DNA from 2 places in the Devosia yakushimensis genome. Region 1 is predicted to be linked to the other one. Evidence: riboswitches for the same ligand, from Rfam matches in the RefSeq annotation. Region 1 holds a riboswitch; the other holds the start of a gene.
What was found. A riboswitch is a leader RNA that binds a small molecule or an ion and turns the genes downstream of it on or off. The one in region 1 is predicted to bind thiamine pyrophosphate.
Positions count from the first base shown of each region.

Region 2: another riboswitch for thiamine pyrophosphate. It lies ahead of QQL79_RS11875 (YkoF family thiamine/hydroxymethylpyrimidine-binding protein); the one in region 1 lies ahead of thiB (thiamine ABC transporter substrate binding subunit).

Region 1 covers NZ_BSNG01000001.1:155,022-162,107, reverse strand. The annotation lists gene QQL79_RS00755 (hypothetical protein) at 1-324, opposite strand, end outside; gene QQL79_RS00750 (hypothetical protein) at 635-943, opposite strand; gene QQL79_RS00745 (thiamine diphosphokinase) at 1,041-1,724, opposite strand; TPP riboswitch at 1,766-1,862, shown strand; gene thiB (thiamine ABC transporter substrate binding subunit) at 1,937-2,941, shown strand; gene QQL79_RS00735 (ABC transporter permease family protein) at 3,078-4,670, shown strand; gene QQL79_RS00730 (ATP-binding cassette domain-containing protein) at 4,657-5,286, shown strand; gene QQL79_RS00725 (hypothetical protein) at 5,433-7,086, opposite strand, start outside.
Region 2 covers NZ_BSNG01000001.1:2,439,985-2,447,070, forward strand. The annotation lists gene QQL79_RS11850 (sensor histidine kinase) at 1-1,276, shown strand, start outside; gene QQL79_RS11855 (outer membrane protein) at 1,388-2,029, shown strand; gene QQL79_RS11860 (Lrp/AsnC family transcriptional regulator) at 2,279-2,737, opposite strand; gene QQL79_RS11865 (AzlC family ABC transporter permease) at 2,870-3,610, shown strand; gene QQL79_RS11870 (AzlD family protein) at 3,607-3,906, shown strand; TPP riboswitch at 3,961-4,074, shown strand; gene QQL79_RS11875 (YkoF family thiamine/hydroxymethylpyrimidine-binding protein) at 4,066-4,674, shown strand; gene QQL79_RS11880 (ABC transporter permease) at 4,808-5,602, shown strand; gene QQL79_RS11885 (ABC transporter ATP-binding protein) at 5,599-6,360, shown strand; gene QQL79_RS11890 (ABC transporter substrate-binding protein) at 6,357-7,086, shown strand, end outside.

The DNA of each region.
Region 1 (7,086 bases):
CCCCATATGCACGATGCTGAGGCCACCATCGTCGCGCCGCCACAACGCCGCATACGAGCCCTCGCCGCCGGTCGGAATGATGGGTGCCAACCGATCCACGTAGCTGGGGTCTTCAGTGCCCAGCCACGCGGCAACATGGCCGGCATCCACAGGCTTGAAGCCGGTTTCGCTCATGAGTTGAGCGCTGGCGGGCGAGAGATAGGCAATTGGTCCATCACGCACAAAGTCATTGGCCGCCATCCAGTCCATGGTCGTAACGAAGGCCTCGGGCAAGGTGACGCCTTGGGGCAGCGAGGCGGCGACCTGCTGAGTGAAACTGCTCATGGCCCAGGCCTCCTGCCGGACTGAAAGGCCGAGTGAGAGCCCGGCCAAACCCGTCAATATATGCCGGCGATTTGTCATGCCATCTCCCTGAGGTCCGCCCCAGCATAGGCGGGCAAAGGCGAATTATCCACCGGGATACCCTCCCGGATCAGCCAAAGGTCTTGGCAAGTGGATACCCCCTCCTAGCCTCCCCCTGATAGGGGGAGGGACCGTTCAGTGGTTAGAACTCGATCCAGTTCCAAGAGTGGAGATATCCCTCCCCCTATCAGGGGGAGGTTAGGAGGGGGTATCCCGACCCCCCCAGCAGCGCCTAATACATCCGGCCCGGCACAAGCTCGTCCGGATTGCTGCCCTGCCAGAAGCCGGGGCGAACCGCGGTCGCCGGACCCCTGCCCGGCGGCAATGGCTGGGGATTGAGCCCCTGCCGGACCCAGGGATTGACAATGCCCGGCGGCAAAGGCTGCGGGTTGAGGCTGACATCCCCACCCTTGCCGCCAACGATGATAATGGCCAGTTCGGACAGGCCGGTGCCAATGGCAATGTCATTGGCCTGCGCGGCGCCGGCCGCAAGCCCGGTGGCAAGCACGAGGGCAACGGCTATGGATCTGCTGATCGACATTTTCGGAAAACTCCTCTCTGATCGCCGGTTATTCCGGCGGCTCCCGATGTGAGCCGCACCGGCTGAAACGGCCTTGAACGGGCCATTCAGAAAGGCGTCACGCAGGGGCGAGGAGCAGGTCGATGAGCGCCGGCAGATGCGACTTGTCGAGGATGAGCAGCCAGGGCGTGTCGTCGGCCGGAACAATCTCGACCCGCCCCCCGAGCCCCTCATTGGACGTACCGAGCCGTCCGCCCGGCGCCAGCGTCAATCCATCCAGCGGATAGAGCAGTCGCTCGGAGCGGGCAAAGCTCACTTCCGCCAGGGGATAGATCGACACCCGCTCGCCCTTGGCGGCTTCGAAGCTGAACGGGCCAATTACGGCCAGCGCCACGTCGACCTCATCCACCAGCAGCAGATGCCGCCGCAGCGCAAATTTCTGCATGGCATTCAGCGCTGACAATGTGTGATCGAGCCGCTTGCCGGTCATGCCCAGCGCCAATGTCAGCGGCGCTGCGGTCGAATAGAGGGCTTTCTCGAAGTCGGTGGTTTCCTGCTCGGCAAGGTGGACGACCCTGGTCCGTTGCTCCCAACCGGTCCGGTTGGAGAGGGAATCAAGATCGCCGATGATCGCGGCGGGCACCAGGCCCGCATCCCCGATTGCATCGCCCCCGCCATCGGCGCCCACCAGGGCGACGCCCCGCCGGTCCAACTCGACCAGCAGAGCCGGGTCCACCACCCCGCCGCCCACAATGGCCAATGGGCCTTCAAACACGATGGGCAGCCCATCCGCGCCGCTCACGGAAGTCTCTTGCACTGTCACAATTCTCGCACTAAGTCTCAGGCGTCTCGCTGGGGTGTTCCGGGTTTCCGGAGCTGAGAATTACCCATTGAACCTGAACCAGGTCATGCTGGCGGAGGAAGTTCGAGATGGCAAGGGCGTCTCGCCACGCTCCACCATTGACACCTATCCCTTCACACATGATCGCTTGAACCGATGAAGGGAATGACCCAATGGTCAAATCCACCTCTCTGGCGCTTGCGGTCCTTGCCGGACTCTTCGCCACGCCCGCCTTCGCCCAGGATGTGCCGGCGCTCAAAATCTATACCTATGATGGTTTTGCCGCCGATTGGGGCCCCGGCCCCCAGCTCAAGGCCGGCTTTGAAGCCATTTGCAACTGCACGGTCGATTTCATCGCCGCGGATTCCTCCATCGGCACGCTGCGCCGTGTGCAGCTCGAAGGCGCCACGACCGAGGCCGATCTGATCGTCGGGCTCGATACCGCCATTGCCGGGGAAGCGCGCGACACCGGGCTGTTTGCCGAGCACAATTTCTATTTCGACAACCTGACCCTGCCCACCGGCTGGACCGACAAGAGCTTCGTGCCCTTCGATTACGCCCATTTCGCCTTTGTCTATGACAGCGACAAGGTGGCCAATCCGCCAAAGTCGTTCGAAGAGCTGATCGCCCTGCCCGACGATTTCAAGATCGTCATCCAGGACCCGCGTTCGGCAACGCCCGGCCTGGGCCTCGTGCTCTGGATCAAGGCTGCCTATGGCGACCGCGCGCCCGAAATCTGGGCCGGGCTCAAGCCCCATATCCTGACCGTCACGCGCGAATGGAGCGAAAGCTACAATCTCTTCCTTGAGGGTGAGGCCGATATGGCGCTCTCCTACACCACCTCGCCAGCCTATCACATCGTCGAGGAAGACGACGATACGATCAAGGCAGCCCTGTTCGAGGAGGGCCATTTCGCCCAGACCGAAGTGGCTGGCGTGCTCAAATCCTCCAAGCACCAGGAACTCGCCTTCCAGTTCCTCGATTACCTGACATCGGCCGACGCCCAGAAGATCATCCCCACCACCAATTGGATGTTCCCGGTCATCGACCTTGGCTATGAACTGAACCCCGCCTTTGGCGCGCTGCCCCAGCCGGAAAAGACCCTGACCCTGCCCGACGCCGAGATCGAGGCGAATACACCTGCCTGGATCGACGAGATGCTGAAGGCGATTCAGTAGGGACCACCGGGATGGTCACAACCACAGAACGGCACCTCCCCCTTGATGGGGGAGGCGGGGAGGGTGCAGATCGTGGCTCGCAGGCATGCGTGCTCAGCGTCAGGGGTGGGGGCGATCTGTGCCCATGGAAGCATCCATGACCGCCCTGCCCCACCGCCCGCTGCGTATCGCCGCCGCTTCCGCCCTGGCTTTCGCGATTGCCGTGCTGATCGCCCTCGTCTTGTGGTCGATTTTCAGCGCGGCCACCGATCAGGCCAGCGGCCCGGGACGGGTGGATATCCCTCATCTGCTGCGGATGACCTCGATCCAGGCTGGCCTCACCACGATACTCTCGCTGGCCGTGGGCATGGCGCTCGCCTGGGCGCTCAACCGGCTGCGTTTTCCCGGGCGCGATCTGGTTGTCGGCCTTTTCGCCTCGGCCATCGTCACCCCCGGCATGGTGGTGGCCTTTGGCCTGCTCTCCATCTGGGGACGCAATGGCTGGATCAACCAGGCGAGCGAGGCCCTGTTCGGCACCGCCATCGGCAATCCCGCCTTCGGGCTTTCCGGCATTCTCTTTGCCCATGTCATTCTCGACGGCGCCTTTGCCGCCCGCATCATGCTGGCCCGGCTCGACGCCATCCCCCGGCCTCGCCTCAAGACCGGGCAATCCCTGGCCCTTTCCGCCTGGCAGCGCTTTACCATCATCGATTGGCCGGCCCTGCGCGGCACGCTGCCGGGCCTGGGCGCCATCATCTTCCTCCTCGCCTTTACCAGCTTCCCCATTGTGCTGCTGCTTGGCGGCGGGCCCGCCAACCAGACACTGGAAGTGGCCATCTATGCCGCCGTGCGGCAGGATTTCGACCTGCGCGCCGCCGTGCTGCTGGCGCTGACGCAGATCGGGGTCTGCTCCATTGTCATCCTGATCGCCTCGGCCCTGGCGCCCATTCCCACGAGCCTGGGGCCTTCCACAGCCCCGAGCTGGCGCGATGGCATTGGCGCGCGGATAGTGCAAACCATCATCCTCATCCTTTGCACCATAGCCTTCATCCTGCCCCTGGCTTCGGTCCTGTTCGATGGCGTAGTGGGCGGCTTCGGGCGCCTCTTGGCGCAGCCGGCTTTCTGGTGGGCGGCGCTTTCCAGCCTCGTCATCGGCACCAGTTCGGCGTTGCTGACGCTGCTGCTGGCCATCACCCTCGCCATGGGCCGCGGCGCCACCGGCAATGGCATGATCCGCACCATTCTGGGCATGCCGGCCTTCGCCTATCTGGCCGTGCCCGCCGTGGTGCTCTCGCTGGGCTTTTTCCTCCTGGTGCGCAATCTGGGCGTTGCGCCCGCGCTGGCTGCGCCCTATGTCGTCATCCTCGGCAATAGCCTGCTCGCCCTGCCCTTCGCCATGGCAACGCTCGGCCCGCCCTTCGAGGCCATCGCCCGCACGCGGGGCAAGCTGATCCGCTCGCTCGATCTCTCCGGCTGGCGGCAATTCACCGCCGTCGAGTATCCCCTGCTCGGCAAGGATATCGGCGTCATGCTGGCGCTGGCCTTCTGTTTTTCGCTGGGTGATCTGGGCGTTATCGCGCTGTTCGGCACCCAGGATTTCCAGACCCTGCCACTGCTGATGTTCCGCGCCCTGGGTGCCTATCGCGGCAATGACGCGGCTGCTATCGCCGCCATTCTGCTCATCGGCACCATTATCGCCTTTGTGGGCCTGCCCCGGCTGTTCGAAAGGATTGCCAATGCTGCGCGTTGAAGACCTCGCCTTCGCCTATCCCGGCCAGGTCACACCCTATCACTTCGAGATGGAAGCCCTGCCCGGCGAAATCACCGCCATTTCGGGCGCCAGCGGCTCGGGCAAATCCACCCTGCTCGACCTGCTGGCGGGGTTCCTCGCGCCCCTTTCGGGCCGCATCGATCTCGATGGCCGGGACCTCGTGCCGCTGGCGCCCGAATCCCGGCCGGTCTCGCTGCTGCTGCAATCGGACAATCTTTTCGACCACCTCTCGGCTGCCCGCAATGTGGCGCTCGGCCTGCCCGGCAAGGCGCCTGCGGGGCAGACAGTGGAAACGGCTTTGGCCGAAGTGGGTCTCGCGGGAATGGGCCAACAGACCGCCGCGACATTATCGGGGGGACAGAAACAGCGTGTGGCCCTGGCCCGCACCCTGGTGCGCAACCGCCCCGTCGTGCTGCTGGATGAGCCTTTTTCGGCCCTGGACGACGCCACCCGGGCCGCCACGCGCGAACTGGTCAAGACCCTCACCATGGCCCATGGCTGGCACACCATTCTGGTGAGCCATCACATGGACGATATCGAGGCCATAGCCAGCCGGCGGTATTTGCTGGATGAGGGGAGGCTGGCGGAGGGGTAGCAGGACCGCAGGTTCTTCCCACAACGTCATTCCCGCGCAGGCGGGAATCCACTCTTCACGGAGCCGCCGGAAGGCAGAATGGATTCCCGCCTGCGCGGGAATGACGTTGCGGTTTTGACCTAGTGCAGTGGCCCCTTCGGCCCAGCTCAGCTATTCCAGGTGGTAAACACCTTCTGGAACAGCGCCTGCGCCGTATCGTCTTTCTCGAGCGTGATGATCGCGTTGCGGCCTGTGCCATAGACCACGGCCAGGTCGATCCATTTGCGGTTCTCGAGCAGGTCGGTATTGGTCGTCGTGTCATTGGCCGCGGCGCTGAGCGCGAAGAGGAAGGAATTGCCCACGACGCGGGCCGAGGCACCCACCAGCGGCGTGCCGGGCACCAGCTCTTCATTCTTCAGCAGCACGCCGGGCAGGCCGGCAATCGTGCCGCCGATAAAGCTGTCGCTCACCTGGAAATTGACTTCCATGAGATGGCTGGCCGGCAGGCTCGGATCGGCATTCTTGCGGATGATCAGCTCCACGCCCAGATTGCGGGCCGGAATGCTGGCCTTGCCGATCAGCGTGGGCAGGCCAAGCTCGTCGGTGCCTTCGCTCCAGGCAATGGTACCCGAGAAGGGCACGGCGCCGGTGCGCCCATCCTGGGAGGCTTCGAGCAGCAGCGACTGGCTGCCCGCCAATATGGACGGATCGACCGAAGCGGCCGGATCGGCGGCGGCAATGGCGGTATCCTCGCCGGCCAGGCGCTCTTCGGTCTTGACCTCGGCATCGATGCCCGGCAACGCCGTCTGTCCGGCTTCGGGCACGACCGCTTCGGGGGTCGGCTCCAGCCGGTCTTCGATTTCAAGCGCGCCGGTCGGCTCGGCAGCCGCTGTGGTCGCCGTATTGCCCGGGCCGGTGGCATTGTCAGCCGGCGCATCGCCCGATGACGGCGGAGCCAGCGATGGCGTCAGCGCCTGTGGCGCGGTTTCGGCGACTTCGGTCGCCGGCTGTGCCTGGCCGAACATCTGGTCGAGATCGACATAACCCTCGCGCCAGGCCCAGAAACCGGCCCCGCCGACACCGGCAAGCAGGATAGCAAAGACCACGAGGAAAATCGTCAGCCCCGCGCCGGACCGGGGTTCGAGCCGGGGGGCGGCAAAACTGGCATCGTCGGCCGTTTCCACGGCTTCGGCCGGCGGCACGGCAAAGGAACCGCGCTCGGCGGCGCTCTTTTCAAGCTCGGGCAAAGCCGGCGCGGTCTCCCCGCGCGCTTCGCGATCCAGCACTTCGATGGCCGTGGCCATGGCGCTTTCGGCTTCGCTCGGATCGTTGACCGCAGGCTCGACTTCGACCTCGCGAACACTGGACAGCGCCGTCTCGACCGCCTCGGTATCCTCGACGACGGGCTTGACCACCTCGAGCGGCACGATGACCTGCTGGCGCGCCAGGGCCGTTTCGCCCCGCCCGCCGCTGCGCAACGGCTCGGCCGTCGAATTGGCGGCAAAGGGCAAGGCGTCGCGCCGCGGCTCGAAATTCGGCGCTTTCAGCGGCGCCTCGATCGGCCGCACATTGGAGGCGCCCGGCAAGGGCGAACTGGGTCCGCTTTTGGTGGCTTCGGCCCGCGCCACGATGGAAGGAATGGGCCGCACATCGGGCTTGGGTGTTTCGACGGGAGCCTTGGGCTCGGGCTCGGCGTCTTTCTTGTCCGGCTCGATCGTGACGGAACTGCCGCCGACCGCCGCGGCCTCTTCGATAATATCTTCAATGGACGTGACGCTCGCCACCGGCTTGGGCGCTTCGAAAAGCCGTGGCTTGGGTGTT
Region 2 (7,086 bases), 2.3 Mb from region 1:
GGTCGTCGATTTCCTGGGCGACGCCCAGCCGCTCGACCCGAGGGCGACGATGGTTTTTGCCCATAGCCTGGTGGATGTGGAGGACAAGCAGATCAATTTTGTCGCGACGCCCGAACTCGAGGCGGTGCGCCGCGACTATCCCAGTATGTGGCTTTACGTGCGCAACCAGTCGGGTGCCTCGGCCACCCTGGGCGAAGTGCCCCCGATGTACCGGCAGATCGAAGACGAACTCTGGCTGCTGGAATCGGTGGAAGTGCGAACCACCGACCCCAGCTATGGCTCGCTGCTGGTGCGTACCGAGCAATCTCCGGTCGGCACAGTCCGCGTGATGACCGGCGGCGGCCCCACTGTGGGCGTGGCCGGCATTATCAAGCGCGTTTCGGGCATCCTGGCGCTCGCTATTGTCTTCGTTCTGGGGCTGGCCAGCGCCATCACCATTCCCAGGATCGTGCGGCGGGAAATGCGCGGCCTCAGCGCCGTGGCGGACCAGGCCAAGTTGATCGACATCAATGCGCGCGGCACGCGGCTTTCCACCGATGGACTGCCCGACGAGGTGCAGCCCCTGGTCAAGGCGGTCAATGACGGGCTGGCGCGGCTCGACGATTCCTACGCTAAGCGTGAACGCTTCCTGGCCGACTCTGCTCATGAGTTGCGCACACCCATCGCCATTCTGCAAACCCGGATCGAGATGGCCGAGCCCTTCCCCGAACAGGCGCAATTGCTGGTGGACGCCGCGCGTCTGGCGAGTCTTGCCGGACAATTGCTCGACCTGCAGCGGATGGATCTGGGCGACAGCCATTTCGAGCCGCTCGAGCTTGGCGACATGGCAGGCAATGTGGTGGGAGACCTCGCGCCGCTGGCCATCGCAGCGGGCTACGAATTGTCGCTGAACGCGCCCGATGACCCGGTGATGGTCGATGGCGACAGCAGCAGCCTCAGCCGGGCGCTGACCAATGTCATCCAGAACGCCATAGCCTATGGCGGCAAGAAGGGTGAAATCACCGTCGATGTGGGCCGCGACGGCACGATCTCGGTCAGCGACGATGGTCCGGGCATTCCCATCAGCGAGCGCGACCGGGTGTTCGAGCCCTTCTATCGCGTCAAGCCAGCGGCACATGGCGCGGGGCTCGGCCTCAATCTGGTGGAGGCCATTGTGCGGCGGCATCACGGGCATATCACCATTGCCGATGCGCCCTCGGGCGGGGCCTGCATCATCATCTCCCTGCCGGTTTTACGACAGGCGGCAAAAAAATCGGAACCGGTTCCAGCCCTGTAAGGCCCACGCAAGCTTGGGGGCACATTCTCGCTTCAGGCAAAGCGGTCGAGCCGCCTCATGCCGAGGCCGCCAAGAATGGCCGCAATGCGTTGTTTTCAGGAGTATGACCAAGTGTCCCTTCGCTACACCCTCGCCGCCCTGCTGACGGGCACCGTCGCCGTCGCTTCGGTTTCCGCCGCACAGGCCGCCGACCTCTATACGCCCGCCCCCGCCGCGATTTCCTATTCCGATGCCGGGCTGGCCGTAGCCACCGACAACTGGAGCGGCTTTTATGCCGGTGCGCATGGCGGCATGATGAGCGCCGACGACTTCGACAACACGTCGTTCTCGGGCGGCGTGCAGGCCGGCTACCTGCAGCAGTTCGGCCAGTTCGTGGTGGGCGCCGAAGTCTCGGGTACGCTCAGTGATGAACTGCGCTACGAACTCACCCCCGATGCCGGGCTGACGCAGAACTGGTCGCTGGCCGCCAAGGGCCGCGCCGGCGTGGCGCTGGGCGATACCCTGATCTACGGCACGGCCGGTGCTTCGCTGGCCGAACTGGAGCCGAGCGGCACCACCACGTCGGGCACCGACACCTATGGTGGCGTGGTCTTCGGCGCCGGTGTCGAACAGAACCTGGGCAATAATTTCAGCGTGCGCGCCGAATATCTGCAGACCCGCTATTTCGACGTGGACAGCACGGTTGCCGGCATCGCCCGCACCGACGATCTGACCAATCATGCCGTTACGCTCGGCGTGAACTACCGCTTCTAAGCCAAACGGCCGCGATGCACCGCGGCCGCTCATCGTGCACTGACCTCCATCGGCACGACATGGAAGAACCGGGGCTTCGGCTTCGGTTTTTTCGTTTTTGTGGTCATCCACAACGTCATTCCCGCGCAGGCGGGAATCCATTCTTTCTCTTCGTCACAGTTTGAAGAGTGGATTCCCGCCTGCGCGGGAATGACGCCGTGGGTGGGGGAAACTTGCTGCGTGCAAGAACCGGCAGGCCCTGCCCCTCACCTAAACCGGCAGTTCCGACGTCTGCTTGACCACCTGGCTGGGTACATCGGTCTTGACGTTTTGCAGGCCCCTGATGCGGCTCAGATGTTCGGACTGGAAGCGGCGATAGTCGTCAATGTCTTCGGCGACGATGCGCACCAGCACGTCGCAATCGCCCAGCATCAGATAGCATTCGAGCACCTGGGGGAGCTTTAGCACCTCCTCGACGAAATGCTCGATCGTTTCCTCGTCCTGTGCCTTGAGCCAGACGCGGGCGAAGAGCGTCAGGCGCTTGCCGATCTTGGCGGGGTTGAGCACGGCCACATATCGGTCAATGATGCCGGCCTGTTCCAGAAGCCGCACACGGCGCAGGCAGGGCGAGGGTGATAGACCTACTTCCTTGGCCAGTTCGATATTCTGCATACGGCCATCGCGCTGCAGGGCGCGCAGTATCTTGCGGTCGATGTCATCGAGTTGCATGGCATTGGATTCCACGAAATTGGATTTTTACGGTACCATGCGCCATGAATTGAGAAAACTGCGCTCTCTTCGCAACCCGATTGCGCCAAAACTGGAATAGAAGAACGCGATTGCGAAGTGATGGATAATGACATGACTGCCATGGAAGGCGAGGCGAGCGGCGAGCAATCGCCGTTGGGTTCGGAACTGGTGCGCGGGATGAAGAGCTGCGTTCCCGTGCTGCTGGGGATCATTCCCTATGCGCTGGTGCTGGGTGCGCAGGCATCGCAAAAGGGGCTCAGTGTTATCGAGCTGCCTCTGATGACGGGGCTCAACTTTGCCGGCGGATCGGAATTCGCCGCCATCCAGCTCTGGACCTCCCCGCCCCACATCGCGCTGATCGTCGCCATCACCTTCCTGGTCAATAGCCGGCATCTGCTGATGGGAGCGGCCATCGCGCCCTATCTGCGGCATCTGCCCAAGCGCAAGGCGCTGCCCGCGCTGTTCGCCATGACCGATGAAAGCTGGGCGCTGGGCATTGCGGATGCCAAGGCCCGTGCTAAGCGGGGCCTGCATCCGGCATTCAGCCTGCCCTATTATCTGGGTACGGCTCTGGTGTTCTATGTGGCCTGGGTGGCCTTCACCACGCTGGGCGCGGCCCTTGGACCGATCATGGGCGATGTCGAGGCCTATGGGTTCGACATGGCGTTTCCCGCCGTGTTCCTGGTGTTGATGCGGGGCATGTGGAAGGGCTTTGCCGCGGCACGGCCCTGGCTAGTGAGCCTGGTGGTCGCCGCCCTCACCTATCTGTTCGTGCCGGGGGCCTGGTATGTGGCAGCCGGCGCCCTGTCCGGGCTGATCGCGGCCTATGTGCTGACGGGAGACGAGGCATGATCGATCCGTTGACCGTCCTGACCATCGTGCTGATGGCGGCCGCGACCTATTGCACCAGAATCGGTGGCTATCTGGTGTTGCGCAATCGCACGCTGAGCCCACGCGCCACCGCCGTCATGGAGGCGGCGCCGGGCTGCGTGCTGATCTCGGTGATTGCGCCCAGCTTTGTCGCCAATAATCCGGCCGACCTGATCGCCATCGCCATTACGCTGGTGGCCGCGACGCGGCTCTCCATGCTGCCCACAGTGATCATCGGCGTCGCCGCGGCGGGGCTATTGCGGCACTTTATCGGGTAGAGGAAAAGTTCTGCACAAGACGCTTGCCATTGGCATCGCAAGCTGATTGATTGCGCCCATCCACAGGGGTGCTCCGTATAGCCGGGGCTGAGACGCGGGCGGCAAGCCTGCAAACCCTAGTAGCTGATCTGGGTAATACCAGCGGAGCGAGGCGGGCACATGTATTCTGGCGCACAGATTTCCATTTATCCTATGACCGACGATTTCGTCGGTGTCATTGTTGGCGCGTTGAGCGCGCTCGATCCCTATCGCGACCGGCTGCAGGTGGAGACTGACGATATCTCCACCCTTTTGGTCGGTGCACCCGAAGTGCTGTTTCCGGCCATGCGCGACCTGTTCGTCGCGGCGGCGAAAAGCGGCAAGCACTGCGTGCTGCATGCCACGATTTCGCGCGGTTGCCCGGGCGAACCCGATGACGCCGTCTGCTACACCACCGAATATGGCGGGCCTGTCCTGCCGCTGGAGCAGCGCAAGCAAATGGCGCTGCAGGCCGTGCAGTCGGCGCCGGTGACCGATATGGCTAGCGCGGCGCAATTCTCGCTCTATGTGATGGATACAAACGATCACATGGACGAAATTTACGGCTGTATCGACTTCCTCAGGCAGTCCGGCACCTTCGATCGCGCCAAGAATTTCTGCACCAAGCTGGGCGGCGACGCCGGAGCGGTATTCGCCACGGTGCAGGCGGCGCTCTGCCGGTTCGGCCCGCCCGAGGGGCACGTCACCATCGACCTGACTGTATCGGCGAATAGCCCGACGGTTCGCTAGCTCACGCGCAGTAGACCTCATGGTGAGCTTGTCGAACCACGAGGTCGTGCCCGAGATGGTGCCACGACCTCGTCCTTCGACAAGCTCAGGATGAGGTCTACTGGGGCGCCGAGAAACCTCCCGGAATCCCTCCATGTCCACACAGTCATCACGCGTCTTCGCGTCCACCCTCGGCAAAATCGGGCCGGCCTTGCTATCCGTCGGAGGGCTGATCCTCGCCTGGGAAGTTTATGCCCGGTTTTCCGGCATCTCGCCGACGACCTTGCCAGCGCCGTCACGGGTTGTCGTGCAGGCGGTGCAGAATTGGCCGGCACTGTTCGAGAATACACTGCCGACCATCAGCGCAACCCTATTGGGCTTTGCCTGTTCGCTGGCGGCGGCATTCTTCTTCTCGGTGTTGATCGACTTTTTCAAGCCGCTGCGGCGGGCGCTGTTTCCAGTGTTCATCATCAGCCAGACGCTGCCGCTCGTGGCCATCGCGCCGCTGATCGTGCTGTGGTTCGGGTTTGGCCTCACGCCCAAGATCATGCTGGTAGCGCTGGTCACCTTTTTTCCGATGCTGGTGGCGCTGGTGCAGGGCTACGCGGCGACAGACGAGGATATCGAGGCGCTGCTGGCCTCGATGGGGGCGTCGCCGCTCCGCATCTTCCTCTTGGCGCGGCTGCCCTCCTCCCTGCCCTATTTCTTCGCCGGGCTGCGCATCTCCATCACCTATGCGGTGGTGGGTGCGATCTTTGCCGAATATGCCGGAGCGGCCAAAGGCTTGGGCATCTATATCCTCAATGCCAAGAACAATTTCCGCCCCGATCTGGTGCTGGCGGCCGTGTTGGTCAGTGCGACGCTGACGCTGGTGTTGTTTGGCACGACCGTGTTGATCCAGCGGCTGGCCATGCCCTGGGAACGGCTGGCCGCGGAGCGCAAGCCATGAGGGGCGTCCGGCTGCAGTTAAGCCAGGTGCGCCGGAGCTTTGGCAAGCTCGATGTGCTGGCCGATATTTCGCTATCGGTGCGGGCGGGCGAGTTCGTCTCCATTCTGGGGCCTTCGGGAGCCGGGAAATCCACGATTTTCAAGCTGCTGACCGGCGGGTTGCAGGCCGATGGCGGCGATATCCGCTTTGACGGCAAGCCGCTGGCGGACCAGACGCGGCCCTTTGCCTTCATGCCGCAGCGCGATGCGCTGATGCCGTGGCGGCGGATCGTGGACAATACGACGCTTGGCCTTGAAGTGCAGGGCATGGCGCGCGAGGCCGCCCGGAAACGCGTGGCGCCGCTCTTTGCCGAATTCGGGCTCGATGGGTTCGAGCAGCATTACCCGGCGCAATTGTCGGGCGGCATGCGGCAGCGGGCGGCCTTGCTGCGCACGGTGGTACAGAACCGCGCCATGCTGCTGCTCGACGAGCCATTTGGCGCCCTCGATGCCCTCACCCGCAGCGGCATGCAGCGCTGGCTCGAAGGCATGTGGGAACACCATAGCTGGACCGCCCTGCTGATCACCCACGATGTGCGCGAGGCCGTGTTCCTGTCCGACCGCATCTATGTGCTGACCGAGCGCCCAGCCCGGGTACTGCGCGAAATCATCGTGCCCTTGCCCCGCCCCCGGCGCGACCTGGCCTCGCCCCAAGCCAGCGCCATCGAGGCCGACATTCTAGAAACCCTGCTCAATCCTCAGTTGGATCAAAGGACGTGACCATGCTTTCCCGACGCAGTTTTTTCGCCGCCGCTTTTGTGGCGGGCCTTGCCGCCATGCCCACCATGGCGCAGGCACAAAAAGTCAGCATCGCGCTCGATTGGACTCCCAATACCAATCACATCGGGCTCTATGTCGCTGAGGCGAAGGGCTTTTATGCCGAGGCCGGCCTGGATGTGGATATCCTGCCCTATAGCGACACCTCGGCCGGAGCGCTGGTTGCCAATCACGTGGCCGATTTCGGCATTCTGGGCACGATCTCGCTGATGACGCAGCGCACGGCCGGGGCCGACTTGGTTGCCACCTATGCGGTGGTGCAGACCGAGACCGGTCGGGTGGTGTTCAATGCCGACCGCACCGATATCCAGAGCCCCAAGGATCTGGATGGCCTCACCTATGGCGGCTTCGGGAGTGCCTGGGAGAATGCGCTGATCGGCACCATCATTCGCCATGATGGCGGCAAGGGCGAGTTTGAGACTGTGACGCTGGGCACCTCTGCCTATGAGGCGCTGGCCAATGGCGCGGTGGATTTCACGCTGGAGGTTTACACCTGGGAAGGGGTCAAGGCCGAGTTGGAAAACGTGGCACAACGCGCCTTCGTCTATGCCGATTTCGGCGTGCCGGACGAACACACGACCTTTATCGGCTCAAGCCAGACCTATCTCGATGCGAACCCGGAGACGGCCGCCGCCTTCATGGCAGCAACCCAGCGCGGTTACGCCTTTG